Regions from separate parts of the Bacillus sp. FSL H8-0534 genome, predicted to be linked through region 3. Evidence: riboswitches for the same ligand, from Rfam matches in the RefSeq annotation. Region 3 holds a riboswitch; each other region holds the start of a gene.
What was found. A riboswitch is a leader RNA that binds a small molecule or an ion and turns the genes downstream of it on or off. The one in region 3 is predicted to bind S-adenosylmethionine.
Positions count from the first base shown of each region.

Region 1: linked by a shared signal. The riboswitch ahead of MHH71_RS02695 (ECF-type riboflavin transporter substrate-binding protein) and the one ahead of MHH71_RS08390 (Na+/H+ antiporter NhaC family protein) in region 3 are both predicted to bind S-adenosylmethionine.
Region 2: linked by a shared signal. The riboswitch ahead of MHH71_RS16465 (bifunctional O-acetylhomoserine aminocarboxypropyltransferase/cysteine synthase) and the one ahead of MHH71_RS08390 (Na+/H+ antiporter NhaC family protein) in region 3 are both predicted to bind S-adenosylmethionine.

Region 1 is NZ_JBBOUC010000001.1:478,295-488,399, forward strand. Features, by position in the region: gene MHH71_RS02675 (cytochrome P450) at 1-38, shown strand, start outside; gene MHH71_RS02680 (Cof-type HAD-IIB family hydrolase) at 380-1,240, shown strand; gene MHH71_RS02685 (PAS domain-containing sensor histidine kinase) at 1,572-3,353, shown strand; gene MHH71_RS02690 (aspartate/glutamate racemase family protein) at 3,485-4,165, opposite strand; SAM riboswitch class I at 4,323-4,440, shown strand; gene MHH71_RS02695 (ECF-type riboflavin transporter substrate-binding protein) at 4,587-5,135, shown strand; gene MHH71_RS02700 (ABC transporter ATP-binding protein) at 5,146-6,846, shown strand; gene MHH71_RS02705 (energy-coupling factor transporter transmembrane component T family protein) at 6,839-7,666, shown strand; gene MHH71_RS02710 (YjcZ family sporulation protein) at 7,835-7,933, shown strand; gene MHH71_RS02715 (hypothetical protein) at 8,194-8,505, opposite strand; gene MHH71_RS02720 (alpha/beta fold hydrolase) at 9,188-9,982, shown strand.
Region 2 is NZ_JBBOUC010000001.1:3,204,382-3,214,486, forward strand. Features, by position in the region: gene MHH71_RS16440 (transcriptional regulator YeiL) at 1-538, opposite strand, end outside; gene MHH71_RS16445 (YjjG family noncanonical pyrimidine nucleotidase) at 658-1,347, shown strand; gene MHH71_RS16450 (chloride channel protein) at 1,437-2,669, opposite strand; gene MHH71_RS16455 (DUF975 family protein) at 2,999-3,619, shown strand; gene MHH71_RS16460 (DUF4870 domain-containing protein) at 4,011-4,328, shown strand; SAM riboswitch class I at 4,525-4,630, shown strand; gene MHH71_RS16465 (bifunctional O-acetylhomoserine aminocarboxypropyltransferase/cysteine synthase) at 4,722-6,020, shown strand; gene metA (homoserine O-acetyltransferase MetA) at 6,004-6,909, shown strand; gene MHH71_RS16475 (homoserine dehydrogenase) at 7,054-8,349, shown strand; gene thrC (threonine synthase) at 8,349-9,407, shown strand; gene MHH71_RS16485 (YczE/YyaS/YitT family protein) at 9,443-10,057, opposite strand.
Region 3 is NZ_JBBOUC010000001.1:1,592,414-1,602,518, reverse strand. Features, by position in the region: gene MHH71_RS08415 (sodium-dependent transporter) at 78-1,436, shown strand; gene MHH71_RS08410 (hypothetical protein) at 1,521-1,685, opposite strand; gene MHH71_RS08405 (murein hydrolase activator EnvC family protein) at 1,892-3,133, opposite strand; gene gltP (glutamate/aspartate:proton symporter GltP) at 3,631-4,902, shown strand; gene MHH71_RS08395 (DUF402 domain-containing protein) at 4,968-5,486, shown strand; SAM riboswitch class I at 5,637-5,741, shown strand; gene MHH71_RS08390 (Na+/H+ antiporter NhaC family protein) at 5,847-7,163, shown strand; gene MHH71_RS08385 (lmo0954 family membrane protein) at 7,364-7,720, shown strand; gene MHH71_RS08380 (PspA/IM30 family protein) at 7,765-8,427, shown strand; gene liaF (cell wall-active antibiotics response protein LiaF) at 8,536-9,276, shown strand; gene MHH71_RS08370 (sensor histidine kinase) at 9,276-10,105, shown strand, end outside.

The DNA.
Region 1 (10,105 bases), 1.1 Mb from region 3:
AAACGTTAAAGCGGTTTCCTATCCTTTTAAAGAAATGAAGCATATTAAAAAAATGAAAACCCCTATTCTAAGTAGGAGTTTTCATTTTTTTAATAAGTTTTTTTAACAAACTAAAAAATATTTCTTGACCTGAAACGCTTTTCATAAATTATAACTAAGTTGTGTTTGACAAAGTGAATATGGAAACGATACCTAATTTGTGTATTTATCCAGCTATTTGTGAATAGGAAGCCATCCACCTTTAATCTTAGTGGAAGGAAATGGAGGAATCAACTGCCTGTAAAATCTCGATTAGTGAAGACGAATAATTAGTGGGTTCCACTGATTTAAGTTTCACTTTATACAAGCATGTTTATTTATAGAAAGTGGTGACGGAACAATGAAACTAATTACAATCGATTTAGATGGAACTCTTCTTTCAAGAAATAAAATAATTAGTAAAGAAAATGCAGAAGCTATCCAAAAATGCCAGGAGCAGGGGCATGTAGTAGCGATTTGTACAGGACGTTCTCTCGTAGATATTGAACGTTTACTACTGGAAGCTGATTTACAATGTCCTATTATTGCAGAAAACGGTGCTCTTATTTATGTGGATCAAAAAATGATGAAGAGATACCCTATTCAAAATACACATGCCTTTGAAATTGTTGAATATCTTGAACAAAATCGGATTTATTATCAACTGTATACAGATCGAGGTATATACGTTCCGGCATATGGTGAAGAAAGTGTGAATCATGAAATAGAATGGATAAAAAGGTCAAATAAAGATATTGATCAGCAAGAGCTTGAAGTCATCGCAGCATTGTATCTTGAACATACAGCATTTCATATCACAGAAAGTTGTAAATCGATATTAGAAGAAGAGATTTATGTGCATAAGCTTTTACCATTCTCCTATAATGAAGAGAAATTACAAAAATTAAAAATGCATTTTCAACATAATACAGAGCTAGCAATTACTGCTTCGTATTGGCATAATTTAGAGATTAATCATTGTGACGCTCAAAAGGGGAATGGTTTATATACTTTAGCAGAACATCTTAATATTCCTGTGGAAAATACTGTTGCAATAGGTGATGGGCTAAATGACATTTCTATGATGGAAAAGGCACATATATCTATCGCAATGGGAAATGCAGTGGACGAAATTAAACGGATTTGTCACTATGAAACATTATCGAATGAAGAACATGGAGTTGCACATGCTCTTTATCAATATGTCATGGTAAAAAAATAAAAAAGAATCCATCAAGGATTCTTTTTTATTTTTTATTAGGGGTAAGGTATTCTATGAGATTCATAGAATACCTTATTGCATTTTATTATATAGAATATATCGGAAGAATTGTATATGATTTCCAAGTAATTTGTGAATAATTTGTGAATATTTAGATCATTACATATTTATATTAATAAGATTATATATCATTTCAAATAATTTTTAATTGAAAAATAAAATTTATTTGAATAATTATGCTCTTGCTATATACCTATGAGAACATTATTCGTATAATGGAGAAGCGTGAGTAAAAATTGGTATTAAATTTACATATAGAGGTGGAAAGAGAATGAATGCGCGGCTATTGGAACTCATTGATGTGAACACAATAGAAACCATGGCAGAACAATTTTATAAATTAACAAACATTTCACATCAACTTCTTGATCAAAATATGGAATGTGTTTTTTCATTTGGTATGAATCAAGAAGAAAATATACAACTTACAAAAATTGAAATCCCTATCTTTTTACATGAGCAACACCTTGGATCATTTATTGTTTGTGCAATTAAAAATGACATCCGTACTTGTTATAAATACTTCGAAATGCTTTCAAATCTCATTGTAGATGGTGCAATGAATAAACTTCAAAACCAAACAAAAAATATACATTTACTTTCTCAAAAAGAAGAACAGCTACATACAATCTTACAAAATATGCCCATTATGGTCGATGCTCTTGATAAAAATGGGAATTTTATATTATGGAATCGTGAATGCGAGCTCGTAACAGGCTATGCTGCAGAAGAAATCGTTGGAAATCCCAAAGCACTTGAACTGTTATATCCTGATGAAAGTTATCGCAGACAACTTCAAAAGAAATTTTCGATTCGCGGAAAAAGTTTTCGAGATTGGGAAATGAATTTAACATGCAAAAATGGGGAAATAAAAACAATCATGTGGTCAAATATTTCGGAGCAGTTCCCAGTACCTGGTTATAGTTATTGGGCAGTTGGAGTTGACATTACTCATCGAAAAGGAATTGAAGAGCAATTAAAACAGCAAACTTCTGAGTTAGAGCTTATTTTTAAAGCATTACCTGATTTGTGTTTCTTAACTGAGGCTGATGGAACAATTATAGACTATAAAGCAGGTTCACCAGCTAAGTTTTACGTACCTGCAGAATCCTTTATGGGGAAGAAATTTTATGAAGTCTTGCCATCACCTGTAGCACAACAATTTCAAGAAGCAATTCATCAAGTACAACAAAAGGAATCGACAGTTATTGTTGAGTATCCGTTAACACTTAAAGGAAGTGTTAGTTTCTTTGAAGCTAGATGTTTACCACTCTTACAAGATAAGATTATGATAATCGTTCGAGATATTACCGAGCGGAAAAAGACTGAGGAGTTATTGAATAAATCAGATACACTTGCAGCAATTGGGCAGTTAGCTGCAGGGGTAGCCCATGAAGTCCGAAATCCATTGACAGTGATTAAAGGATTTATTCAATTATTTCAGATTAATCAAGAAGATCAAGATAAATATTTTGATCTTATGCTATCAGAAATCGAAAGAATTGAAGCTATACTTCATGAGTTTTTATCGATTGCAAAAACTGATGTCATTTCAACTGAAAAGAAAAACCTCTGCTCGATATTAAAAAATGTCGTTTCATTAATCAACACGAAGGCAATCATGACAAATATTCAAATTGATCTGCATATAGAATCAAAAGAATTAATGATTGATTGCTGCGAAAATCAATTAAAACAAGTTTTTATTAATATTTTACAAAACTCAATTGAAGCAATGCCAAATGGAGGAGAAATCTCTATTTATGTAAAAAAATCAGAGCGTGAAGAAGTTACGATTAATATGGTTGATGAGGGCGTAGGAATTCCTGAAGAAAGAATTAAAAGACTTGGTGAACCTTTTTATAGTACGAAAGAGAAAGGAACTGGGATTGGACTAATGCTCAGTTATAAAATTATTGAAAGTCATCAAGGAAGAATTAGTATTATGAGTGAGGTAGGAATAGGAACATCAGTTACAATCTATTTACCAATGTTTCAAAGTGAGCAAGTTACTTCTTGTGCAGCAATGTTACCTATAACAGGGGCTTTATGAGGATATTACTTTCTGGTTCATATAATAATAGAGTTAAAAAGCTATCTTATGATTTGTAAGATAGCTTTTGTTATATATTAATTTATTTTGAGAGTTAAAGAGTTCTTATAAATTATACAGTTGTTTATCTATTATCCAGCGAATTGTACAGCAGTTTTTGCATGTAAAAAAGCAGTATCAAATACAGGAATAGAAATGTCTTTCTGTGAAATAAGTAACGGTATTTCTGTACAACCTAATAAAATTCCTTCTGCACCATTTTCAATAAGTTTTTGAATGATTTGTAAGAAACGTACTTTAGATTGCTGTGAAATAATCCCTTTACTCAATTCTTGAAGAATGACATGATGAATGAAATTTCGTTCATCTTTTTTCGGAATAATTGTTTCAACACCATAATTAGCTAGTCTTGTTTTATAAAAGTCCTGTTCCATTGTTTGTTTTGTTCCAAGTAAACCAATCCGTTTCACATCATGTTCAACAATTTCTTCAGCACTGACATCACCAATATGAAGAAGGGGGATAGAGATTGCTTGTTCTACTTCTTCCGCAAATTGATGTACTGTATTTGAGCACATAAGTATACAATCTGCACCGGAACACTCTATTTTTTTTGCTACTTGAACGAGTTGATTTTGCACTTCCTCATATTGTTGATTTTGTAATAAATTTGTCACTTCGCCAAAATCCATGCTATATAGAACAAGCTTTGCATTATGATTATACTGAGATAGAGTTAGTGTATTAATATGTTTATAATAAAGAGACGTTGATTCCCAACTTAATCCACCAATTAATCCGATTACTTTCATGTCAAATTCCTCCCGTTAACATGTTTTGTTATGCTAATTATTCCATAATTCCGATAAGAATACAATGATTTATTAGATTGTTTTAAGAAAAATAAAAATAGTGAGAAAAATATTGAAATTAACTTGCGTTAATGCAATAATACAAATTACAAACGAATACTTATCCAGAGAGGTGGAGGGAACGGCCCTATGAAACCTCAGCAACCCCTATTTATTCATACAAATAGGAAGGTGCTAATTCCGCAAAAGACATATTGTCTTTTGAAAGATAAGAGGATCATATCTCAATAAAAAATGACCTCTTATAAAAGAGGTCATTTTTTATTGAGAAATTGAGAAGAAAGGAAGTGAAGACGCATAATTTAATTTTCTTATACATATAGGACTAATATAAACTAACTAGAATGAAAGGGGAATTCATATGAACAAATTATCTACAAAATTAGTCGTAGCAATTGGAATCGGTTCTGCAATATATGGTGTATTAGGTCTATGGGGATTTTCAATTGCACCAAACACATTTATAAAGCCTGCTTTGGCTATATTAACAATTTTTGGTGCGATTTTCGGGCCGATTGCAGGACTTTTGATTGGTCTTATCGGTCATACAGTGACAGATACCATCGCTGGATGGGGAATATGGTGGGGATGGGTACTTAGCTCAGGTATTATTGGATTTACGATGGGACTTGTACAAAAACGAGCAAGTTTCAGTGTGAAAAATGGAACATTTCGTAATCGAGATATTTCATATTTTGCTATAACAGGTTTAATCGGGATTGTCGTTGCAATCATATTTGCCGGTGCTTTTGATATTATCGTTATGGGTGAACCTTTGGATAAAATTGTTATTCAAGTATTCGGTGCAACGATTGCAGATATCCTTGTGTTCTTAATTCTTGGTTTACCAATCACACTGGGATTAGCGAAAGCAAATAAAAAACATACACATTTGAAGATTGAAAAGTAGGGAGATTACAATGAAGCCGATTATTTCCTTTGAACAATTTACATTTCAATATAAACAAGTGACAGAACCTACTTTAAAGGATGTTACATTCCGTATTTATCCAGGTGAAAAAGTATTGATTGCCGGTCGAAGTGGATCAGGAAAATCAACATTGGCCCATTGTATAAATGGGCTTATCCCTTTTTCATATGAGGGATCAAGTACTGGGAACATTTCAATATGTGGTAAGGATCCGCGAAAAGGTAGTATTTTTGAGCAAAGCAAGCATGTAGGAACTATTTTACAAGATCAAGATTCTCAGTTTATTGGTTTAACCGTAGGAGAAGATGTTGCTTTCTCATTAGAAAACGATTGTGTAGAACAGGAGAAAATGAAGGCTGTTGTTATGGACTCACTACAGAAAGTACAGATGCATACGTTTCATCTACGAAGCCCGCATGAATTATCTGGTGGTCAAAAACAAACTGTTTCTCTTGCTGGACTGTTAACAACAGAAGCTGACATATTACTATTTGATGAGCCATTAGCAAACTTAGACCCCATGAGTAGTTTGAAAACAGTAGAACTTATACGAAAGGTGCATCAACAATTTAATAAAACAGTTGTTATTATTGAGCATAGAATAGAAGAAATATTAAAATTAGACCTTGATAAAATCATATTAATAGAAGAAGGAAAAATTGTAGCGGTTGATTCACCAAAAAGAATTTTACAAACAAACATGCTACAAAAAATAGGGTTAAGAGAACCTGTATATATTGAAGCATTAAAAAATATAAGAATGAATATTTTAGATGAAGAATTATATCCAATTGAAAGTTTAGATCATGGAAATGTGAATAAAGCGATTAAGCAATGGATGTTAAATTCTACCATGTTTAAAGAACAACAAAAAAAAGAAATCTTATGTGAAATAGAAAATATATCATTTTCATATTCGCAAAAAGATTTTACATTAAGGGATATAACACTCTCTATACAAAAGGGAGAAATTGTAGCATTATTAGGCCATAATGGTGCAGGTAAGTCTACATTTGCACATACATTAACGGGAATGAACAAAGCGAAGGAAGGGGGAATTGTACTTGATAATGAAAATATAAGTTCATGGTCTATTCGAAAGCGTGGAGAAGTGATCTCCTATGTCATGCAAAATCCTAATCATATGATTACACAATCTACTGTTTGGGATGAAGTTGCTTTTTCATTAAAATTAAAGAAGACTTCTAGCGCAGAAATAAATAAACGCGTAGAAGATGCATTGCGAATTTGTGGATTATATCCATTCCGAAATTGGCCTATTCAAGCGTTAAGTTACGGACAAAAAAAGAGGCTTACCATTGCATCGGTTTTAACAAGGAATCCGAAGCTTATCATATTAGACGAGCCAACAGCAGGACAAGATTATTTTCATTATAAACAATTTATGTCTTGTATAAGCCTACTAGCGGCACAAGGAATATCATTCATCTTTATTACACATGATATGAATCTAGCTTTAGAATATGCAGACCGTGCAGTTGTCCTTCATAAAGGGAAAATACTTGCTAATGATACTGTTCCAAACGTATTAACAAATAGCGAAGTATTACAACAAGCTAATTTACAGGAGAGTTCGCTAACAACTTTAGCGAATTTGAGTAAAGTTCCTTTTCCAGACGTTTTTGTACAAATGTATATGGAGGCAAAAAGGAGAGGGGATTATGAATAAAGCAGATTTATTTTATATAGATAATCATACATATTTTCATCGTATGGACGGCGCAATTAAATTGTTGTTATTTATAATTTGGATGACTCTTACGTTTATATTTTTTGATTTTCGTATTTTATTATGCTTGTTTTTCATTGGTTGTTTAGGATTAGTGATCGCTAAAATCCCTATAAAAAAAATTGTAATTATATTTAGTGTTATTTTCACATTTAGTATGCTAAATTCAATGATGATTTTATTGATTACACCAACTCATGGATCTGAGTTAACTGGTACAAGTACAGCATTCTTGCATATTGGATATGCTACGATTACATTTGAAACACTATTTTATGCTCTTACGCTCTCATTAAAGTATTTTACGTTATTACCATTTACACTTATTTTCATATACACGACACATCCAAGTGAGTTCGCTAGCAGCCTGCATAAAATTGGCTTACCATATAAGATTGCCTATGCAATAAACATTGCGCTTCGTTACATACCGAATATACAAGCGGAATACAAATTGATTAAGCACGCTCAAGAAGCAAGAGGTGTACCATTTGAAAGAGGAGAGACGAATTTTTGGGAACGTATTAAAAATCGGGTACTCATCTTTTGGCCACTTGTTATTCATTCTTTAGAGCGAATTGATACGGTTTCAAATGCAATGGACTTACGAGGATTCGGAAAAAAAGAGAAGCGAACATGGTATTTTACAACAAAAGCAAAACAAGAGGATTATCTAGGGCTCGTTATCGGCATTATAATTTTAGTACTGGCCATTTACCTAAAGTTCAATATTTTCAAAGGGTTTTGGTATCCATTGTAAGTTTTCTGGATGTTATTGGGATAAAATTTAGGCGCTCAGAGCAATGCCTTTTTAAATTTATCCAAGACATGCTCAAAAATGACATAGAAACATACTGTATAATACGAACCTGTTAATAAACGATCAATTTCATTATCCATTAGTTTTATACTAAAAGGAGGAGAGAATATGAGTTTCGGTGGTTCTTGTGGTTTTGGTGGAAGTTTTGCTTTATTAGTTGTGTTATTTATTTTATTAATTATTGTTGGATGCAGCTGCTGGGGCTGAGGCTGAGGCTGAGGGTATTAAAAACATATAACTTTTTAATCATTCGTCACAGAATCATGTAATCAGAAAAAACATTAAAGATACTTTTTTAGTATCAATACGAGATTCAACATAAAAAAAGGAGCTGCTATGCTCCTTTTTTTATGTTGAAATTTCACCGAAATAATAAGGTAATTTCCGGAAAATTCGTTCAATTTACATAATTTTTTAATATTGTAAATACTTGTGACTAAAAGGCGAGTTTTTATTATTCACGATAGTTATTGGCTTTGATTACCCAGTCTCTTTTGACTGTTAGGCGTAATTTCATCGGCAAATTCTATATTTGCCAAATTTACTTTGGATGGAATAAATGTTTTTGTTGTATTTTGAACGCCTTGGAACAAACGTTGAATAGGTTTCATCATATTTGAATTACGTGTTGCTACTACACTAAAAACTGTTCCTAATCCTAGTAAAGAAAACCAAATCCAGCTTCTATTGTTATTCCGTCTATTTCTAAATAATTTAAACATTTGCTGAGTTCTTCTTCCAGAATTGAATAGTGACATCAAGAAGTTAAGAGTATTCATTTTTTACCCCCTGTAAAGATAATTAGGAAAAAGAAACACTAAGTTCAATTTCACATGATTTATGTTGCAATATTTTATCGGAATTTATGCTAACATTTCTTGATTCTTTTTTCCTAAAAACCCTAAGTTTACTCATTACAAAGGGAAACATGCACAGATAAATAAGGATTTGAAATTCATTTACATAATGTTTATTTAATCAATGAGATGCAGTATATTGAAAAATGGGATTAAAAAGAATTATTTTAATTTTATGTGTGATTCATAAGGAAAATCCATCGTAATTTATTCTAAATAGTTGCCAGAATAGAAATAAAGAAGTGCCACATAATAACAGAAATGAGTGAAAAGACACATCGTCAAGTGTACTGTAAGAGGTTATTTTATAGCTAACATTCAAAAAAAAGACCATCTGTTTTTCTGTTTAAATAAATGAAAAGATTAAAAGAAAAACTTGAGGAGCGACTAAATTCATTTTTTTTAAACGAAAATCAGCTTCAACGTTATCAGGAACGTATAACAGAATAATATCGACAGCTTATAGCTAACAAATTATAAAGAAATTAATAACAAAAGGAAAATACTCATGTACTAAAATCAATTTTTAGTATGCATCATTTTTTAGAGTTACTGTTTTTTTGAAAAAGAGTAATAATTTTAGATTGTTGAGGTGATTACATACATGCCAATGTTGGATGTAGATGGTAGTAGTCTGTACTATATCGTTAAGGGAAAAGGGGTTCCTATTGTTTTTATTCATCCTCCTGTACTTACATGTGTGAATTTTGAGTATCAAATAGAGGGATTATCCCAAAATTTTAAGGTGATTGCTTTTGATATTAGAGGACACGGAAGGAGTCAGTATTCAAAACAACCGATAACCTATCCACTGATTGCTGAAGACATTAGATGTTTGTTGGATCATTTAGAGATTAAGAAAGCATTTGTATGTGGATATTCGACTGGAAGCTCTGTCGCATTAGAATTTTTATTGGCCTTTGCTGAAAGAGCGTTAGGAGGTATTCTAATCGGGGGAATGTCAGAAGTGAGGGATGGATATCTAAAGAATAAGATTTCACTTGGCGTGAAACTTGCGAAAGCGGGGGCAGTTTCATTTTTAGCATGGTCTATTTCATGGAGCAACTCAAATACACATAAATTGTTCAGAAAGATGTTTAAAGAGGCACGAAAAGGGAATGCCAAAAATATCTGGCAGTATTATTGTTATAGTTTGCATTATGATTGTACTAATCAGCTTAGAAATATTCAGCTTCCGGTTTTGTTGGTGTATGGTAAGAAAGATAAAATATTTTATAGTCATGCCAAATTACTACATGAAAAATTGCCATGTAATGAATTAAAATTCATTGATAACGTAAAGCATCAAATTCCTACAAAAGCAGCGAGATGCCTAAATGAAATGATTCAGCAGTTTGCTTTTATTCATACTGAGATGAGACTTTTTCTTTACCCATAAAAAAGTATATTTATTTCGAAGTTATATGCGTTTATTGTGCTAAATATTTAATGGGAAAGGAGCTATCAGGCTCCGTTTGATAATTGATATGTGAAAGAGTAGTGAGCGCTCAAGTTATCCCTC
Region 2 (10,105 bases), 1.6 Mb from region 3:
TTAAGTATTCAGAGGCCTCTGTATGTTTTTCAAGGTAACAATTGCTGTGTTCAGTTAACAGAATGAACGCAGCTAAGCGATTTTCTAAAGGATAGTTATAGCTTTTTGCATATTGTTCAGTTCGAGTGATTGTTTTTTCGCCAATAAATTTACACAACTGTTGTAAGAAGTGAGCATCCTGTAATAAGAGATGGCGACACTCTTTAAGAGGAAGAGCCAAACAGATACATGGTTCTATAGCTTCAATCCCTTTTGTTACAGATTCGACCCCAATTAATCCTAATTCTCCAATAATCGATGGGGCTTTTACAAAGTTAATTAAGGAAATTCTTCCATTCTGATGGCTCATATATATTTTTGCTTTTCCCGAAATTAAGTAATAAAGGTAGGGGAATGTCTCTCCTTCGTTACAAATGGTTTCATTCTTTTGAAATGAATGAACTTCTATATATGGCAAAATATCAAACGAAAAGAACATTTGGAAGTTGAAGCGTTGTACATAGCTATAAATTTCATCTGAATCTTTTTCGATTTTCATTTTTTCACCTCGCATTTAGTATGAGATATCTCCTATTCTTTTTACAAGCAGGAGTGATACGATTTGTTTGATGACAAAAGAAAAAGCGTATTTTGATAGAAGAAAGGGAGAGAAGCAACATGAAGAAATATCAAACATTACTATTTGATGTAGACGATACGTTATTAGATTTTAAAGCAGCGGAAAGAACAGCGTTACATTTGCTTTTTGAGGAACAAAAAATTCCTTTAACTGATGAAATTGCAGCACATTACAAAAAAACAAACCAAAATCTGTGGAAATCCTTTGAAGAAGGAAAAATAGAGCGTGATGAGGTAGTGAATACTCGATTTTCAATTTTATTTAAGAAGTATGGTCAAGAGGTGGATGGCCTTTTATTTGAAAAAAAATATCGTAGTTATTTAGAAGAAGGAAATCAGCTTATTCATGGAGTGTTTGAATTCATACAAAATATTCAAACCCAATATGATTTATATATTGTGACAAATGGTGTTTCTAAAACGCAAGATAAACGTCTGCATAATTCAGGATTACATTCATTCTTTAAGGGCATTTTTGTTTCAGAAGACACTGGTTATCAAAAACCAATGAAGGAATACTTCGAGTATGTCTTTGCACGAATTTCTAATTTTTCTGTGGAGAAAGGATTAATTATCGGGGATTCTTTAAGTGCAGATATTAAAGGTGGGCAGCTAGCCGGGCTAGATACTTGCTGGTTTAATCCTGAAAAGAAGTTAAACGATAGCGGGATAGTTCCGACTTATGAAATTCAAACTTTTGATGAGCTGTATGAAATTTTAAAATGTTAGTTCTTTTGAGGTTTTAAGGAAAATTTTATCATTTTAACCGAGAAGACCCCCTCCTCTAAACGAAGTGAAGGTGGGGGTAGTTCAATTTACTATTCGATATTTGCGCTAGTCGCTTGTTTATTCTCACTATTGTTAGGAAGTGGAAATAAATTTCCAATCATTGCAGCTCCAAGCATCGGTAATAATAAATTAATTGGGAAAAACATAAGTAATAGCACTGTAATAGCGATTGGTTTTCGTAATGCATAGCTTGAAATGGCTGTCGTCACGATAGCTACAGAAGCAATTGGATCTAGCGGTATGACAGTGGCCATAGCATATCCAATACTTGCTCCAGCAAATATAATCGGAAAAATGTGTCCTCCACGCCAACCTGTATTTAAACAAACTGCCGTTATACATAATTTTAAAACACCTGAAAGAAACAGCACCCCAAATGATAATTCTGTCCACTCATTCACTAATTCTTTTAATTGGTGTTCTCCTGAAAACATAGTATATGGGAGGAAAGTTCCGGCAATCCCTAAAATAATGCCACCTATAATCCCTAATGTTAGTTTATATTCTTGAAAAGGATGTACTACTTTTTCCAATGTATGTTCTACCTTGAAGTAAAAATAGCCTATACTAGCACCTATACAAGCAAGAGGTAGAAAGGCAACCCATTCATGAAGCGCAAAAGATCCTTCTCCAAAATTAACAATAAAAGATCCTCGATTATCAAATTTACTAAGCAATAAATAAACAGAAAAACCAGCCAAAGTAGTAGCGACATATACGATAGCTTTTTTCCCTTTGGAAACTTCAGCAAGTCGTTCATTCTCATTTTCACTTGGAGCTAAGTAACCGAATAACGGTGCATTAAAAATAACACTTAAAGTAGCGCCAATTCCAATTTCTGTTAGTCCCTGCATTCCTTTTACAGCAAAATGAAAGCGATCGCCAACCCATGTACAAAGCCCGCCTATAATCCCGACAAGTGCTGCTTCGGGCCCTAAGCTTGCTCCAAATACTAAAACAATAATAGCTGTTAATGTAGCTTGATGTACAAAACGGTATTCAATCCTACCTGTTTTCTTATATTCAGCCATTACCTCTGGCATTAAACGTGGGTATGTACCAAAGTACTTTTGTGATAGTCCAATAAGAAAACCACCGATTATTGTTACACAAATTGTGTAATAAGATGGTAATGCAAATTCTTTGGGTAAATATTCCCAAACGAAATGAATTCCAGCATTGGTGACAACTAAAAATAACCAGACTGTGGCACCAACGATAGAACCTAGAAATATACCGTACACGATGAGTAAATAGTGCATATTTCTCCTAATAGTCAATTTTTATGCCTCCTCTATTTATACGTTATTATGAAAAATTAGAGATTCTAATACGAAAATAATGAATTGAATATGCATATTATCTTTTTAAAGAATTACTTATTCAACATATATTATAAACATCATTAGTATTATTTCTTTTAAAGAAGCAAAATACAAGTGATGTTTAAAGCTTTTGATTTCATCGAAATGATACTGATCATGTCATGTACGGAAATAAATATAAATTATCTAAAATGCTATTGTAATCCCTACGAGAATTGTATACTAGTATAAGTTAAAATACGCATTAGATTTAGGAGGTTTCTTGTTTGATTCGTGATTTGAAAGAACAAGCGCTTGATGAGCTTGATGAAAGATGGGGATTAGCAGTAGGAGTTACTACATTGTTCTTTATATTCCCTTTCGTATGGTCTTGGAGCTGGAGTAAAGTAATAGAATCGTTTATGATGGATATTATTGTCATGCTAATGGTTGGGCCCTTAACTTTAGGTGCTTACTATCTTGCCTTAAATACAGTTCGTGACAAGACAGTTGGGATTGGGCAATTATTTAAATGGTGTAAAGGGTTAAATAAGCTTATTAAATCAATTTTAATATATTTACTAATGGATATCTATATTACTTTATGGGCATTGCTATTTATCATTCCAGGGATTGTTAAAATTTTCTCTTACACTATGACATTTTTTATTTTAAATGATCATCCGGAATTTTCAATGAACCAAGCTATTACGGAAAGTCGTCGTATGATGAACGGACATAAGATGGATTATTTCTTAATATGTTTAAGTTTTATTGGCTGGTTTATACTAAGTATCCTTACTCTAGGAATCGGTTTCTTATGGTTGATTCCATATTTTTATACTACAAAAGCAGCGTTTTATGAGAAAGTTTCAACAGACTATTATAAAAGAAAATCTTATGTTTAAAAACAACAAAGCATAAATGTTAATGGTTCATGCTTGCTGTTCTTTATAAGCATTTTATAAATTGTTATACCATTGAACGACTTGTGACCTCTTACTTTAACGATTGTGTTATGGTATATGATCTATATATCACTTACAGTAGATGCTTTACACGCAAAATAAGCAAATATTTCATAAATACGAAAATGGCCAAGGGTTCTTTCAAAAAATCCTTGGCCCTTAATTTTTTTAGAATATCACGTGCATGATATCAAGCAGTAGGCTTACCAAATTACCACTATAGAATCTTACAAAACTGTCATGTTGTTGTAAGGTCTAGCGATAGTAAAAGAATAGATTTTCCTACATAATAAAGGTATAACAACAAACACAATTTCATGAGGTGATACATATGAATGGAAATAAAGTTTTATCTTCTTTTTCGTACTGGAGTGTTCTTTTTGCCCCTGTCTTATTCCCGCTAATTGTTTGGATTCTCGGAGATCATGAAACAAAAGGTCATGCGAAACGAGCTCTATGGACACATCTTATTCCGGGAATTACTACTTTTATAGGAATTGTAGTATTGGGAATTATGGATGTCGGTTTTAAGCAACCAGGTACAACAATGGCTATTGGCGCAATGATTATGGTATGTATTTGCGGCCTAATTAGTCTATACTTTTTTATTTGGAATATTGTAAAAGGGATTCGAGTAATTAGAGCATAACCTCTAGGGTATCTACTATTCTTCGTATTCATCATTGTAATTCTTATTTAAGCTTAGCTTGATGACGAGGGGATATTTCCCTTGGTTCCTTGAATTTTAATTTTTATAATAAACAGTTAATAAAATATTTTGTAAACATTCAGAAAAATAATTGACATTAGGAAATTATTGCTATAAAATCAACGGTAATTGCATAGTCTTATCAAGAAAAGGTGGAGGGACAGGCCCTATGAAACCTTGGCAACAGCCGAATAACGGAATTGTGCCAAATCCTGCAGGTAATAAACCCTGAGAGATAAGAAAGAGACTTTAGAGCGTGTTTTCAAACTGCTTCTTTCTTGTTAGGGAAAGAAGCAGTTTTTTTATTTTCTATAAAAGAAAGGAGAATAAGGAATGGGAGAATCATGGGGAAAAGGAACCATTTGTGTGCAAGGTGGTTATACACCGAAGAATGGTGAACCACGTGTTTTACCACTTTATCAAAGTACGACGTATAAATACGATACGTCCGATGATTTAGCAGCGCTCTTTAATTTAGAGGCAGAGGGCTATATTTATACGCGTATTGGGAATCCGACACTAGCAGCATTTGAACAAAAGTTAACAGAGTTAGAAGGCGGAGCCGGATCTGTTGCGACAGCCTCTGGTCAAGCGGCTATTATGCTTGCTGTTTTAAATATTTGTGGCAGTGGTGATCATTTGCTTTGTTCTTCAACCGTTTATGGGGGAACCTTTAACCTGTTTGGAGTAAGTTTGCGTAAGCTTGGTATTGATGTAACATTCTTTAATCCGAACTTAACTGCTGATGAGATTGTGGCACTTGCAACTGAAAAAACAAAGCTGATTTATGCAGAGTCCCTTGGAAATCCAGCGATGAATGTTTTAAATTTTAAAGAGTTTTCAAACGCGGCAAAAGAACTGGAAGTACCGTTTATCGTGGATAATACTTTGGCGACACCATATTTATGCCAAGCGTTTGAGCATGGCGCAAATATTGTTGTTCATTCTACAACGAAATATATTGATGGCCATGCGAGTTCATTAGGTGGAATTGTCATTGATGGAGGAAATTTTGATTGGACAAATGGAAAATATCCTGAGCTTGTCGAACCAGATCCAAGTTATCATGGCGTAAGTTATGTGCAGAATTTTGGCCAGGCGGCATATATTGTGAAAGCTCGTGTTCAACTATTAAGAGACTATGGAAACTGTATGAGCCCATTCAATGCGTATATTAGCAACATCGGTTTAGAAACATTACATTTACGAATGGAGCGTCATAGTGAAAATGCTCTTGCAGTTGCGAAGTGGCTTGCTAACCATGATCGTATTGAATGGGTGAATTATCCGGGATTAGAAAGTAATGAAAATTATCCGTTAGCGCAAAAGTACTTAGCAAAAGGTGCAAGTGGTGTTTTAACATTTGGTATTAAAGGAGGACTAGAACCTGCGAAAGAGTTCATTGCAAATGTGAAGCTGGCAACTCTTGTGACACACGTTGCAGATGCAAGGACATGTGTGATTCATCCCGCTAGTACAACGCACAGACAGTTAAATGAAGAAGAGCAACGTTTAGCAGGTGTTACATCTGATTTAATTCGCTTATCAGTCGGTATCGAAGATGTTTCTGATATTATTGCGGACCTAGAGGAAGCATTAGTTGGAGGCAAAGCGCATGCCGATCATTGTTGATAAGGAGTTACCAGCCCGTAAAATATTGCAAAAAGAAAATATTTTTGTGATGACAAAAGAGCGAGCTGAAACACAAGATATACGTGCTCTAAAAATTGCAATTTTGAACTTAATGCCAACAAAACAAGAAACAGAAGCGCAATTGCTCAGGTTACTCGGTAATACACCACTTCAACTGGATGTGCATTTACTTCATATGGAGTCTCATATATCCCGTAATGTAGCGCAAGACCATTTAACAAGTTTTTATAAAACATTTCGCGATATTGAGGGAGACAAATTTGATGGTCTCATTATTACAGGGGCCCCAATTGAAACACTTCCTTTTGAAGATGTAGATTATTGGGAAGAACTTGGACGCATAATGGACTATTCAAAAACGAATGTAACATCTACATTGCATATTTGTTGGGGAGCACAAGCGGGTCTGTATTATCACTATGGAATTCCGAAATACTCGCTTGAAGAAAAGATATTTGGTGTATTCGAGCATGAAGTGCATGAGCAGCATGTGAAATTGTTACAAGGATTCGATGAGCTCTTTTTTGCACCACATTCACGCCATACGGAAGTACGCGCAGCTGATATTGAAAAAGTACGAGAGTTGACATTACTAGCAACATCAGAAGAAGCAGGTGTCCACCTTGTTATGGGGCAAGATGGAAAGCATATTTTTGTTCTTGGTCATAGCGAATATAGCTGCGATACGTTAAAACAAGAATATGAACGCGATAAACAAAGAGGGCTAGATATTAAGGTTCCCAAAAACTATTTTAAACATAATAATCCAGCTGAAAAGCCACTTATAAGATGGCGGAGTCATGGAAACTTATTATTTTCAAATTGGTTAAATTATTATGTGTATCAAGAAACCCCTTATATTTTGTAAGCTGATCATTATATAACACGTGGCAACGTTTTCTTTACACGGATTACTTTATATTTTTCCGAATGTTCAAAATATATTGTTTTTCAGAATCTTAACTTATATAATGGCATCTAAATACAATTCTTTAGAGGGGTGGACAGTATCATGAATGAAATTCAAGTGGGCTTATTAGGCCTTGGAACGGTTGGCAGCGGTGTGGTTCGTATTATTACGAATCATCAAGATCGTCTTATGCACCAAGTTGGTTGCCCAGTGAAAGTAACAAAAGTATTAGTGCAAAATATTGAAAAAGAGAGAGAGGTCCAAGTACCCTCTACCTTATTAACGAAAAATGCAAATGAAATTATAGATAATCCTGATATTGATGTTGTCATTGAAGTGATGGGTGGCATAGAGGAAGCGAAAGCATATATTTTACAAGCTTTGAAAAATGGTAAACATGTTGTTACTGCTAATAAAGATTTAATGGCATTGCACGGAGCAGAATTACTGACGGTGGCAAAGGAAAATCAAGCTGACTTATTTTACGAGGCGAGCGTAGCTGGAGGGATTCCAATTCTGCGCAGCATTGTAGAAGGACTTTCTTCGGATCTTATTACGAAAGTGATGGGAATCGTGAACGGAACAACAAACTTTATTCTGACAAAAATGTCTGACGAAGGGAGAGCATATGACGACGTGTTAAAAGAAGCGCAGCAGCTTGGATTTGCGGAAGCAGATCCAACATCAGACGTTGAAGGTTTAGATGCAGCAAGGAAAATGACGATTTTAGCTACTCTAGGTTTTTCTACAAATGTAGAGCTTGGAGATGTGAAGGTGAAAGGGATTACTTCCATTACTGAGGAAGATATCGCATATAGTAAAAGCTTAGGATATACAATTAAATTAATTGGACTGGCGAAGCGTGATGGTGAAAAGTTAGAGGTAACAGTTGAGCCAACATTACTTCCGAATACACACCCTCTTGCAGCTGTTCAAAATGAATATAACGCCGTATATGTATATGGTGAAGCGGTAGGAGAAACAATGTTTTATGGACCTGGTGCAGGAAGTTTACCGACAGCGACAGCGGTTGTTTCTGATTTAGTTGCGGTAATGCAAAATGTGCGCCTTGGTGTAACTGGGAATAGCGCAGTTTCTGCGCAGTATGAAAAGGTATTAAAAGAGCCAGATGAAATTTTTGTGAAGAAGTTTTTACGCCTACATGTAAAAGATGAAATTGGTGTGTTTGCAAAAATTACATCTTTATTCTCTGAACGCGGTGTTAGCTTTGAAAAAATTATTCAAATGCCACTCGGGGAGAAAGGAAAGGCTGAGATTGTTATCGTAACACATCGTGCATCACTTGCAGACTATGAATATATTTTACATACAATGGGGACATACGAAGAAATAGATTGTGTGAAAGCAAACTATCGAATCGAAGGAGATGCTAGGTAATGTGGAAAGGTTTGCTTGCTGAGTATAAGGAGTTTTTACCTATTACGGAAAAGACACCTCCCTTAACATTGCATGAAGGTAATACACCACTTATTTTACTAGAAAACCTTTCAAAGCGGTGGGGCGTAACAATTTACGGGAAAATAGAGGGGGCAAATCCAAGCGGATCGTTTAAGGATCGCGGTATGGTAATGGCGGTAGCAAAAGCAAAAGAAGCAGGGAGCGGAGCGATTATCTGTGCATCTACAGGTAATACGTCTGCATCTGCAGCAGCTTATGCAGCTAGGGCAGGACTGTCGTGCATCGTTATTATTCCAAACGGGAAGATTGCATACGGTAAATTAGCGCAAGCTGTCATGTATGGTGCTGAGATTATAAGTATGGATGGGAATTTCGATCATGCTTTGCAAATTGTACGTAAGCTTAGCGAATCATCACCAATTACACTTGTAAATTCTGTTAATCCATACCGAATTGAAGGGCAAAAAACAGCTGCATTTGAGATTTGTGATGCGCTTGGGAAGGCGCCGGATATTTTAGCAATTCCAGTTGGTAATGCAGGCAATATTACAGCGTATTGGAAAGGTTTCAAAGAGTATCACGAAAGACTTGGTACGGGTTTACCAGAGATGCGCGGCTTTGAGGCTGAAGGAGCAGCGGCGATTGTGCACGGACATAAAATTGAAGAGCCAGAAACAATCGCAACAGCAATTCGAATTGGAAATCCCGCAAGTTGGGAGCAAGCCGCCCTAACTGCAGAACAATCTCGAGGTAAAATTGACGAAGTAACAGATCGTGAAATTCTTGAAGCGTATGAATGGCTAGCCAAGTATGAAGGAATCTTTGCAGAACCGGCTTCATGTGCTTCTCTTGCAGGTGTTTATAAACAATTGCAAAGCGGGGAAATTACAAAAGGAAGCCAAATTGTAGCGGTATTAACAGGTAACGGTTTGAAGGATCCAAATATCGCCATTGATACGAAGGGAATTCAACCAGTCGTGTTACAAAATGATGAGAAGGTTGTCTTTGACTATATTCAGGGAGCTGTCTTTCGGTAAAATAGATGAAAAAAGCCTATTGTAGCGTTATTCGCTCAATAGGCTTTTTTCATGTGGAGGATTTTTGTACCAATCTGAATAAATGCTTGAATGATCCAGCCTGTTGTAAAGGAAAGGATAATTGTTCCGAAGTAAATAGGCCCATCTAATAAGAAACTGAGTGTCAAAAATAGCAAAGCTAATGAAATTTCTGTTCTGCGAAACGTCCACTTTTTCTTTTCAGACATTGTTAAGACAAAGGCCTCTTGTGGTGCTGCACATAATTGTGTGGAGACATAAATTCCAATTCCAGCGCCAACAAATAGATTTCCGCACACAAGTGTTATATATTTTGGAAGAGAGCGGATTGAATCCATAATGATAGTAATAGAACCAATCCAATCAACAAAAACAGAAATAAGAACCATAGTAACAATTGTTCCGATTGTAATATGCTTCTTATTCAAAAATAGCACAATAAGTGTAAAGGCGAAGTTAATCATAAAAATCCAAAAGCCAATACTTACTCCAAAGTTTTGATATAGCGCAATAAAAAACGAATCATAAGGACTAAGGCCAAATGAAGTAATAGTTGTCATCATGTTAATTCCAAGAGATAGGATGAGTAGTCCGCTAATAAAAAATATATAGTCTAGTTTTAGACGTATCATATGTTTCAAATCCTTTCTGAATGTATTTGCTAGAAAAGGATATATTGT
Region 3 (10,105 bases):
CTAAAGGAGGTGTGCGAGTATGAAATGAAAGTGTATAATTAAGAAAAGCGGAAATGTTCAGAAAAGGAGAATTTACAATGAAAGAAACACAGCAATGGACATCGAAAATAGGTTTTGTACTCGCAGCAGCCGGAGCCGCAGTAGGACTTGGAGCGATATGGAAGTTTCCGTACGTTGCAGGTAATGGCGGAGGGGGAGCGTTTTTTCTAGTCTTCTTATTATTAACTTTATTTATTGGTATGCCTCTTCTTTTAGCAGAGTTTGTTATTGGTCGTAGTACACAAAAAGAAGCGGTTACTGCATATAAATTGTTAGTACCAAATAGTAAATTATATCCATGGATTGGTCGTATGGGTGTTGTCACTTGTTTTAGTGTATTATCCTTTTATAGCGTCGTAGGTGGATGGATTTTATTATATTTATATTATAGTGTGACAGGAAGCTTTTGGAGTGGGGCAGTTGAATATGGAAAATTGTTTGAACAAACAATTTCGAATCCTGCTAGCGCAGTAGGTGCTCAGTTAATCTTTATGCTTTGTACTATTTTTGTTGTAAGTAAAGGTGTAGAAAAAGGAATCGAAAAGGCAAGTAAGTATATGATGCCGCTATTATTTATTTTGTTTATTGCTATTATTATTCGTGCTCTTACACTTGATGGTGCATGGGCTGGTGTAGAGTTTTTCTTAAAACCGGATTTTTCAAAGCTAACAGCCGATACGATTTTATATGCGATGGGACAATCTTTCTTTTCACTAACAGTAGGTGCTTCGGTAATGGTAACATACAGCTCATACTTAAAGAAAGAGGAGCATTTAGCGAAATCAGCAACATCAATTGTAAGCTTAACGATTTTTATTACAGTGCTTGCGGGACTAGCAATTTTCCCGGCGATTTTCGCATTAGGGGTTAAACCGACAGAAGGACCAGGTTTATTGTTCATTATTCTTCCAGCTGTATTTGCGAAAATACCATTCGGACAATTTTTCTTTATTATGTTTTTAATTTTATTCTTCTTTGCAACCTTAACTTCTGCAATCTCGATGCTTGAAATTGTTGTTGCATCTGTAGCGAAAGATAATGAGAAAAAACGTCCTTCGGCATCATTTGTTATTGGATTACTAATTTTTGCGGTTGGAATTCCATCTGCACTATCATTTGGAATTATGAGTGATGTAAAAGTTTTCGGAAAAACATTTTTTGACTTAGTGGACTTTACGGTAAGTAATGTATTGCTGCCGTTAGGGGTACTAGCAATTTCATTGTTTGTACCGAATAAAATGAGTAAAGATTTACTAATGAAAGAATTAGAAGTTATAGAAACAAAGGGAAAAACATTATTTAACATTTGGTTTTTCTTACTACGTTATATAATTCCAATTACAGTAGTAATCGTATTTTTAAATGCAATTGGTATATTTAAGATGTTTGCAAAATAAAAAGGCGAGGGGAGATTCCCCTGCCTTTTTTATTTTATCCCGCTATTCACGGACAGTAATACTCTCGCTGATTAAAGTTTCAATTTATTGTGATGCAGATGTTTTTAATAAACGAGTATATGTTTTATAAGCTGTAGCAATTGATATAACGGAACCAATTAAAAATAGGATCGCACTACCAAGCGTAAATAATCGGCCAACATATGTTTCTTGGGCTTCTTGTAGTTCTGCTTGTTGTTCTGTATTCATGTGTATCCCCCCTAGATGAATAGGCATTTTGTTTTAGTTTATGTAAAATGCCTATAAAGTGTTAAAAATAATTTTGGGGACAAAACCATTGCTTTCGGGATAAATAGAAGACTCGGTATGTACCGAGTCTTCTATTTATCCGCCAGTAAAACCCATGCCTCAAAATTTCCACATGCGGAGGAAAAAACAATGATTAAAGTTTCACTTTATAATCCGATATAACTAGAAGGATCAACTGCATTTGTTTTACCCACGTTCCATTCGCCAATATGAAGTTCAAAATGTAAATGTTGTCCGAAAGATTGACCGGTGTTTCCCATAAATCCTAATTGTTGACCTTGTTTTACAGTTTGTCCATTAGATACAGAACGGCTGCTCATATGAGCATATACTGTTGTATAAGTTTTTCCGTTTATACGATGTGATAAGTAAACGACGTTTCCATAACTGGATGATAATTCGGAACGAATAACAACACCGTCTGCAGCGGCGATAATTGGAACTGTTCCAGCGGCTGCGATATCAATGCCTTTATGATTATCTAGGGAACGAGCGCCGAATCCAGAAGTTTTTGAACCAGCGGCTGGCTTAATAAATCCACCTTTGTTCGTATCTTGCGGTGTTGGTGCAGATTGTTTTTTTGCGTCCTCTGCCTTGCGTGCCTCTTCAGCTTTACGAGCTTTTTCCGCTCGTTTTTCTTCTTCAATTGCTTTTTGAACCGCTTGTCGTTGATTTTCTAAAATGCTTTTCGATTCTTCTAATCCCTCAATCTCAGAATCTACTTTGGATACTTTCGTATGTAAATCGTTAATGAGCGCTTGTTGCTGCTGTTGATTCGCTTGCAATTCTTGTTGCTTATGTTCTAATTTTTGTTTGGATTCCTCTAATTGCTGTTCCTTTTTCTCAACAGCCTCTTTTTCTGCTGTTACAGCCTCTTGATCACTTGTTTGTTTTTTTACAATATCGGTATCATTATTTAAAATCAAACTTACGGAATATATATTGTCAACAAGATCTGCGATGTTATTTGAATTTGTTAACACTTCCGTAATGATATTTGTGCGAGGTTTTTCTTGCATAGATTGCAGTCGTTGTTTAATGACATCTTGACGTGTATCTATGTTGATTTGTAATTGCTCAATATGTTTCTTTTTCTCAGCAATGACTTGTTGAGTCTTGCTAATTTCTTTCTTTGTATCATTTAAATCAGCTTCATTTTTATTAATAGAAATAGTTAGTTCATCAATCTTTTTTTGTAATTCTTGTATTTCTTTTTCAATTTGTTCTTTCTCTGCTGATTTATTTTGTAAGTCGCTTTGTTGTCCTTCTAATTCTGATTCAATTGTAGATAATTTATCTTGATTTGTTTCCGCGTGTACTGGTGAAAGTAACGGAGAAACAAAAATAGTTCCTGCTGCTAAAACGCTGAAAGTTGCAAATTTTTTCATTGTTGTCTAGCTCCTTTCCCTATGAATGTATATATCATAAGAAGAAGAAGGGTGTCTATTGTTGTAATCATACTGTAAAGAAAATTTTATAAAATTGCTAAGTATTGTCGGAATTAAGAATATTTTAGGAGAGTTTGTCGTCTAATTGTAAAGTTGAAATTGGTATTAAGAATCGAATTTTTTAATTTTAGCAGCACATAAAATGAATAAAAATGATTTCATTTTACACAATAAAGCTTTGTTTTAAAATCTATAAGTGAATAGTGAGGAATCGTTCTCATGTTAGGTTTTCTGACATGAGTTTTATTTTTGTCAAGAAAATTATTTGTATTCACACAAATTTATTTTGTTGTCAGATTTCATTTTTTGATTTATGATTTTTAACAGGGACAAAATGTAGTGAATTGTCGAATAATATGTAATACTCTTAATTTCTTAGTTTCATAGAACAAGAGAAGGGGAGAGTTAATGCATCTAAGAAGGGGGTTGCAGCAAGTATGAAAAGGATAGGACTTGCATGGCAAATTTTAATAGGTCTTGCGCTTGGTATTGCAGTTGGGGCAATTTTTTATGGCGATAGCACAGTGGTAGGATACTTAAAACCAATTGGTGATATTTTCATCCGATTAATTAAAATGATTGTTGTACCAATCGTCGTAGCGAGCATCATTGTTGGGGTTGCAGGAGTTGGTGATGTTAAAAAGCTAGGTCGATTAGGCGGAAAGACAATTATTTACTTCGAAATTATTACAACGATTGCGATTGTTGTTGGCCTACTGGTAGCGAATATTTTTCAACCAGGAAAAGGCGTGAATATGGATCAATTAACAAAGACTGATATTTCTAAATATGCAGAAACGACAGCTCAAGTGCAAAGTCATTCGTTTGCAGATACATTTGTAAATATCGTTCCGACGAATATTATGAAATCATTGGTTGATGGCGATATGCTTGCCATTATTTTCTTCTCTGTACTATTTGGTTTAGGAGTTGCGGCGGTTGGTGAAAGAGGACGACCGGTTCTTCAATTTTTCCAAGGCGTAGCAGATGCAATGTTTTACGTAACAAACCAAGTTATGAAGTTCGCACCATTTGGTGTATTCGCATTAATCGGTGTTACAGTTTCTACATTTGGTTTAGCTTCATTAATTCCGTTAGGGAAATTAGTAATCGTCGTTTATGGATCCATGATTTTCTTCGTCGTAGTTGTATTAGGACTTACGGCAAAATTATTCAGGATTAATATTTTCCAATTCTTCAAAATTTTAAAAGATGAGCTGATTTTAGCGTATTCTACTGCGAGCTCAGAAACGGTTTTACCGAAACTGATGGAGAAAATGGAGAAATTCGGTTGTCCGAAAGCAATTACATCTTTCGTTATTCCAACTGGTTACTCGTTTAACTTAGATGGATCGACGCTATACCAAGCGATTGCGGCAATTTTCTTAGCGCAAATGTACGGTATTGATTTATCCATTACACAACAAATTACATTATTACTTGTATTAATGGTTACATCTAAAGGGATTGCCGGTGTACCAGGAGTATCATTCGTTGTACTATTAGCGACACTTGGTACAGTAGGTATTCCAGCAGAAGGTTTAGCATTTATCGCAGGTATTGACCGTATTTTAGATATGGCTCGTACAGCAGTTAACGTTGTAGGTAACTCTTTAGCAGCTGTTGTTATGTCTAAGTGGGAAGGTCAATATGACGATGCAAAAGGACAAGCCTATTTAAAAGAGATTTCAGAGAAACAAGCAGCGTAATAATTGTCGTAAAAGCCCTCACATAAGATGTGGGGGCTTTTTTGCATAGTAAAGGAGAGAGAATAATGAAACGGAAATACGGAGATGGTTCGTCCTGGGAACGGCTAATAGAGAAAACATATGAAGTGAAGATCATAGAGCAAGGAATGTTAGGGATACTGCATACGCCCAAAGTGACAGAGCCTAGTTACAAGCAATATAATAATCAAGAACTTTGCATTGTAAATGATGGATACACATGGGTGCAGTATTTTATAAATGATAAGAACTTTGCGATTACAGCTATGCTCGATGAAAAGAAGAACTTAGTGCAGTATTATATTGATGTGGCAAAAAAATTTAGAATAGATGGGCGAGGTATGCCCTATTTCGACGATTTATATTTGGATGTAGTGTTATTACCTAACGGTGAGGTATATTTACTGGATGAAGATGAATTAGAAGAAGCGTATATAGCTGGAGATATTTCTGAAGAAGAACATAATGTAGCGTGGGATACGGCCAAATGGCTTATGGAGGAAATTGAAAAAGAAAAGCTTCCTTGGATTGCAATTTTAGAAAAAGAAATTCAAAAATTAAAATGACTATTTTCCTTTCTTTATGCTGATTTATTCGTGTTTTTGTATAAATATCAAAAAAATACCAACTGTTTTTATACAAATAATAATTGACTTTTGATTTGTAAGCGAGTAAAGTTAGGAAAGAAATTATTATTAAAAATAAAATATGAAACCTTCTTATAAAGAGAGGCGGAGGGACTGGCCCTACGATGCCTCGGCAGCGGACTCACGATGGAGTGCTGTGCCAAATCCAGCAAGCATGTGCTTGAAAGATGAGGAGAGTGTTTCTTATAGAATTATAAGACCTCTTCTTTTCGGAAGAGGTCTTTTGTTATTGAATAGAAAAGGTTTAGAAATAGTTTAGAAATAGGGAGAGATGTTATTTTGAAACAAACGAGAGGGAATGGTTTGGCGTTATTACCGCTTGGAATATTTTTGGGGCTATTTATTGGTTCTGGCATTATTACAGGTGATTTCTATAAATTGCCGATACTTGTTGCGATTTTAATAGCTGTAGGAACAGCGTTAGTGATGAATCGTAAGGAAAGCTTTACAGTGAAAGTTGAACGGTTTGCCAAAGGGGCTGGTAATCCGGATATTATGATTATGGTGTTGATTTTTGTACTTGCTGGTGCGTTTTCTGAAACAGCAAAAGGAATGGGTGGAGTTGACTCTACAGTTAATTTAGCACTGTCTATTTTACCGCAAGGGTTTATCGTTGCTGGGATTTTTGTTATAGGGGCCTTTATTTCACTAGCGATGGGAACTTCGATGGGAACTATTGCAGCGTTAGCACCAATTGCTGTAGGGATTAGCCAGCAAACAGATATTTCTATTGCGTTAACGATGGCAACAGTTGTCGGTGGGGCAATGTTTGGTGACAATCTATCATTTATTTCTGACACGACAATTGCAGCTGTTCGTTCGCAAGGAACAGAAATGAAAGATAAGTTTAAAACGAACTTTTTAATTGTACTGCCAGCTGCAATTATAACGATTGTACTATTAGTAGTTATTACATTAGGGAATCATACAGAAATTAAAGCTCATATGTTTGATTGGGTGAAAATTTTACCATACGCAGGTGTACTTGTTACAGCGTTGCTTGGATGGAATGTGCTCATCGTATTAACAGGTGGAACTGTATTATCTGGCATTATCGGCCTAATAGATGGAAGTTATACATTAGCGAGTTTCTTTAAAAGTGTAACGACTGGCATTGGCGGTATGATGGAGTTAGTATTACTAGCAATTTTAATCGGTGGAATGGTTGAACTCATTCAATATAATGGTGGTATTCAATATTTAATGGATATATTAACACGTAATATTCGTTCGAAAAAAGGCGCGGAGTTTGGAATCGCCGGTTTAGTGAGTATGACGAATATGTGTACAGCGAATAACACAATTTCTATTATTTTCACAGGACCGCTTGCAAAAAATATTGCCGATCAATATGAAATTGATCCACGAAAATCAGCGAGTGTGTTAGATCTTTTCTCTTGCTGCATACAAGGATTAATTCCGTACGGTGCACAAATGTTAACAGCAGCAGGATTTGCCGCATTATCTCCAATTGAACTGTTACCATATGCGTTTTATCCAATTTTAGTTGGAGTATGTGGTATAGTCTCCATTTTAATTGGTTTTCCGCGGTTTTCGAAGGTAGCGGAAAAAAAAGAATATCATAAAACAGCGTAAAGAAGAGGATGTCTTATATAAGGCATCCTCTTTTCTTTATGAAGCGTATATACGCTTTGTTTAACTTTATATGCATATTAATGTAGGGCTGACCCGGAATAGGTCTTAAGTCTGATTCGAAAACGGTTCTTAAGCTCGTTATGGAAAGTCAAAAAAATAGTTAAGATAAGAGTATCAAATCGAAGGGAGGCAAGCACAAGATGAAACAATTTTTAGCGTTTATCGCGGCCGGTATTTTGGCTTTGATTGCTCTTGGTAGTCTTGCTGGTATTGTAGGATTCGCAATTGGAGCAGGGATTGTGTACTGGAGCTATAAATCATTTGTGCGAGCACAATCATTTTTTGGAAAGTTAGTTTGGGGTATTGGCGGTTTAATCGGCTTGTCAATTGCCCTTTCCCATTCCCCAGCATTAATCGGTATCGTAGCATTAGTAGTTCTATACTATGGATACCGTGAGTGGAAAAAAGAAAAAGATGTAGTAGTTGATTCTGCTTCAGAAGGCTCTAAACGATATAGCAACTTTGAAGATGAGTGGAACAAGTTAATGAAAAACTAATATAAAACAATTTAAATCATAAAGTAGAAGAGAGGAAGATTATAATGAAACAATCTTTATTCGGACGTGTACGCGATGCAATTTTAGCAGATTTTCATAATGTTTTAGATGAGAAAGAAAGAAAAAATCCAATCGCTATGTTAAATCAATATTTACGCGATAGCGAGCGTGAAGTAACAAAAATTGAAAAATTAATTCAGCGTCATAAAACACTAAAATCTAATTTTGCTCGTGAACTTGAGCAGGCTCGTTATTTCGTAAATAAGCGATCAAAACAGGCGATAATTGCACAAGAAGCAGGGGAAATGCAATTGCATGAACGTGCATTAGAAGAAGTAGCATATTATGAAGGGCAAGTAGCTCGACTAGAAGAAATGTATGCAGGTGTAGTGGAGCAAATCGATGAGTTAGAACGACGTCTTTCTGAAATGAAAAATAAACTAAAAGAAATGAATGCAAAGCGTATGGAATTAATGGCACGTGAAAACATGGCTCATGCGAACCGTCGCATGAATACAGCTCTTCATAAAATGGATGAGAACAACCCATTCTTACGATTTGAAGAAATTGAAGATCACATTCGTGATTTAGAACTTCGCATGAATGAAGATCATGAGCGTGATACATTTGATATGAAAATTGCAAAGCTTGAGCGTGAAATGAAAGAAAAGGATGAAGTATCCTTAACAAAAGAAGTAACAAAATAATTGTAGTACATTATAAAACGAGCTTATGATATAGTGATAGAAGAAAAGGTGTTGGAAAGCAATACCTTTTTCTTCTATTTATATGTGACAAGAAGGAGGGGAGCTGAAATGAAGAAACAATTTTCAAAATCACAACTAGTGGGGATGCTCCTCATCATATTTGGATTTGGTCTTTTTCTTGATATGATTCTCGGACATTTTGAACCGGGTGCTCTTATTTTTGCATTTATTATGATTATGTTCGGAAGACATTATCGGAAAAAGAATCGCTATGTGAGAGGTAATGTGTTTTTATTTGTCGGAGGACTTATTTTTTTATTCTTCCTGTTTTCATCAGCAGCCTTCGTACTTGTTGTAGTTACTTGCTTAGCTTTCATCGGTTATCAGCTTATACAAGGACAGCAGAAGCCAAAAACTGTACAGGTAGAAATTAAGGAAAAAGGATATATAGATGAAGAAAAACAAATCTATCGTACAGAACCATATCTTAAAAATATGATGGTAGGTAACGTAAGAATGATGGATCATATTTATGAATTAGAGGATATTAATGTCCAGTACGGAGTCGGTGATGTTGAAATTGACTTGACGACGGCGATGATTCCTGAAGGAGAAACGGTTATCGTTATTCGTGGCGTTATTGGTAACATTCGTTTGTATGTTCCGTACGATATTGAATTATCTTTAAATCATTCTGTTATTGTTGGTAGAGTATTACTTCCAGGACATGAAGAGACAGGATTTAATCGAAATGTTACATTCAAAACAGAACAGTATAGGGAAGCTCCTCGGCGTATTAAAATAATTTCTTCGCTTGTCGTAGGCGATACGGAAGTGAGGAAAGTATAATGAAAAAGCAAAAGAATATTTCATGGATGTATATTCGTTACTCTATGTTATCTTCTGTTAGTATTGCAATTATTTGTACGATTGTATATGTATGGAAAAGTAGAGAAGATGTATACGATTTATTGTGGAAAGAATCCATTGCTTCTGTTCCAATTAGCTTGTTCATTATGAGCACAAGTCTTCTTATTGGAGGAATTGTTGGATATGCAATTGGTTACTATATGCAGCAGCGTATTCAAGGTTTAAATACTTTTTTATTTGAAGTAGAGCGAGGTAATTTTCCAAAAGACGTTTCGTTTACTGCAGAGGATGAATTTCATGAAGTAGAGAGAAAGGTAATTGCGCTTGCTAAGCGATTAGAGGAACAAGCCGGATTATTTCAAAAAGTAACGAATGAACGAGCTCATTGGAATGAAGAGATGAGACAAGAAGCTATTTCTCAAGAAAGGCATCGATTAGCTAGAGAACTGCATGATTCAGTGAGTCAGCAGCTTTTTGCAATGTCTATGATGATGTCAGCTATTAATGAACAGGTGGCTCAAATTCCAGAAACAACAAAAAAGCAATTGCAGCTTGTGGAAAATATGGTCGTAAATGCACAATCAGAAATGAGAGCATTGCTGCTTCATTTACGTCCTGTACAACTTGAAGGTAAAAAATTAACAGAAGGTATAGAAGAGTTACTAACAGAGCTTTCAAGAAAACAGCATATGAAAATTGAATGGTTGATTGAGCCAATTCAATTGAAAAAAGGTGTGGAAGATCATTTATTCCGTATTGTGCAAGAAGCTTTATCCAATACGTTACGGCATGCGAAGGCAAAGAAAAC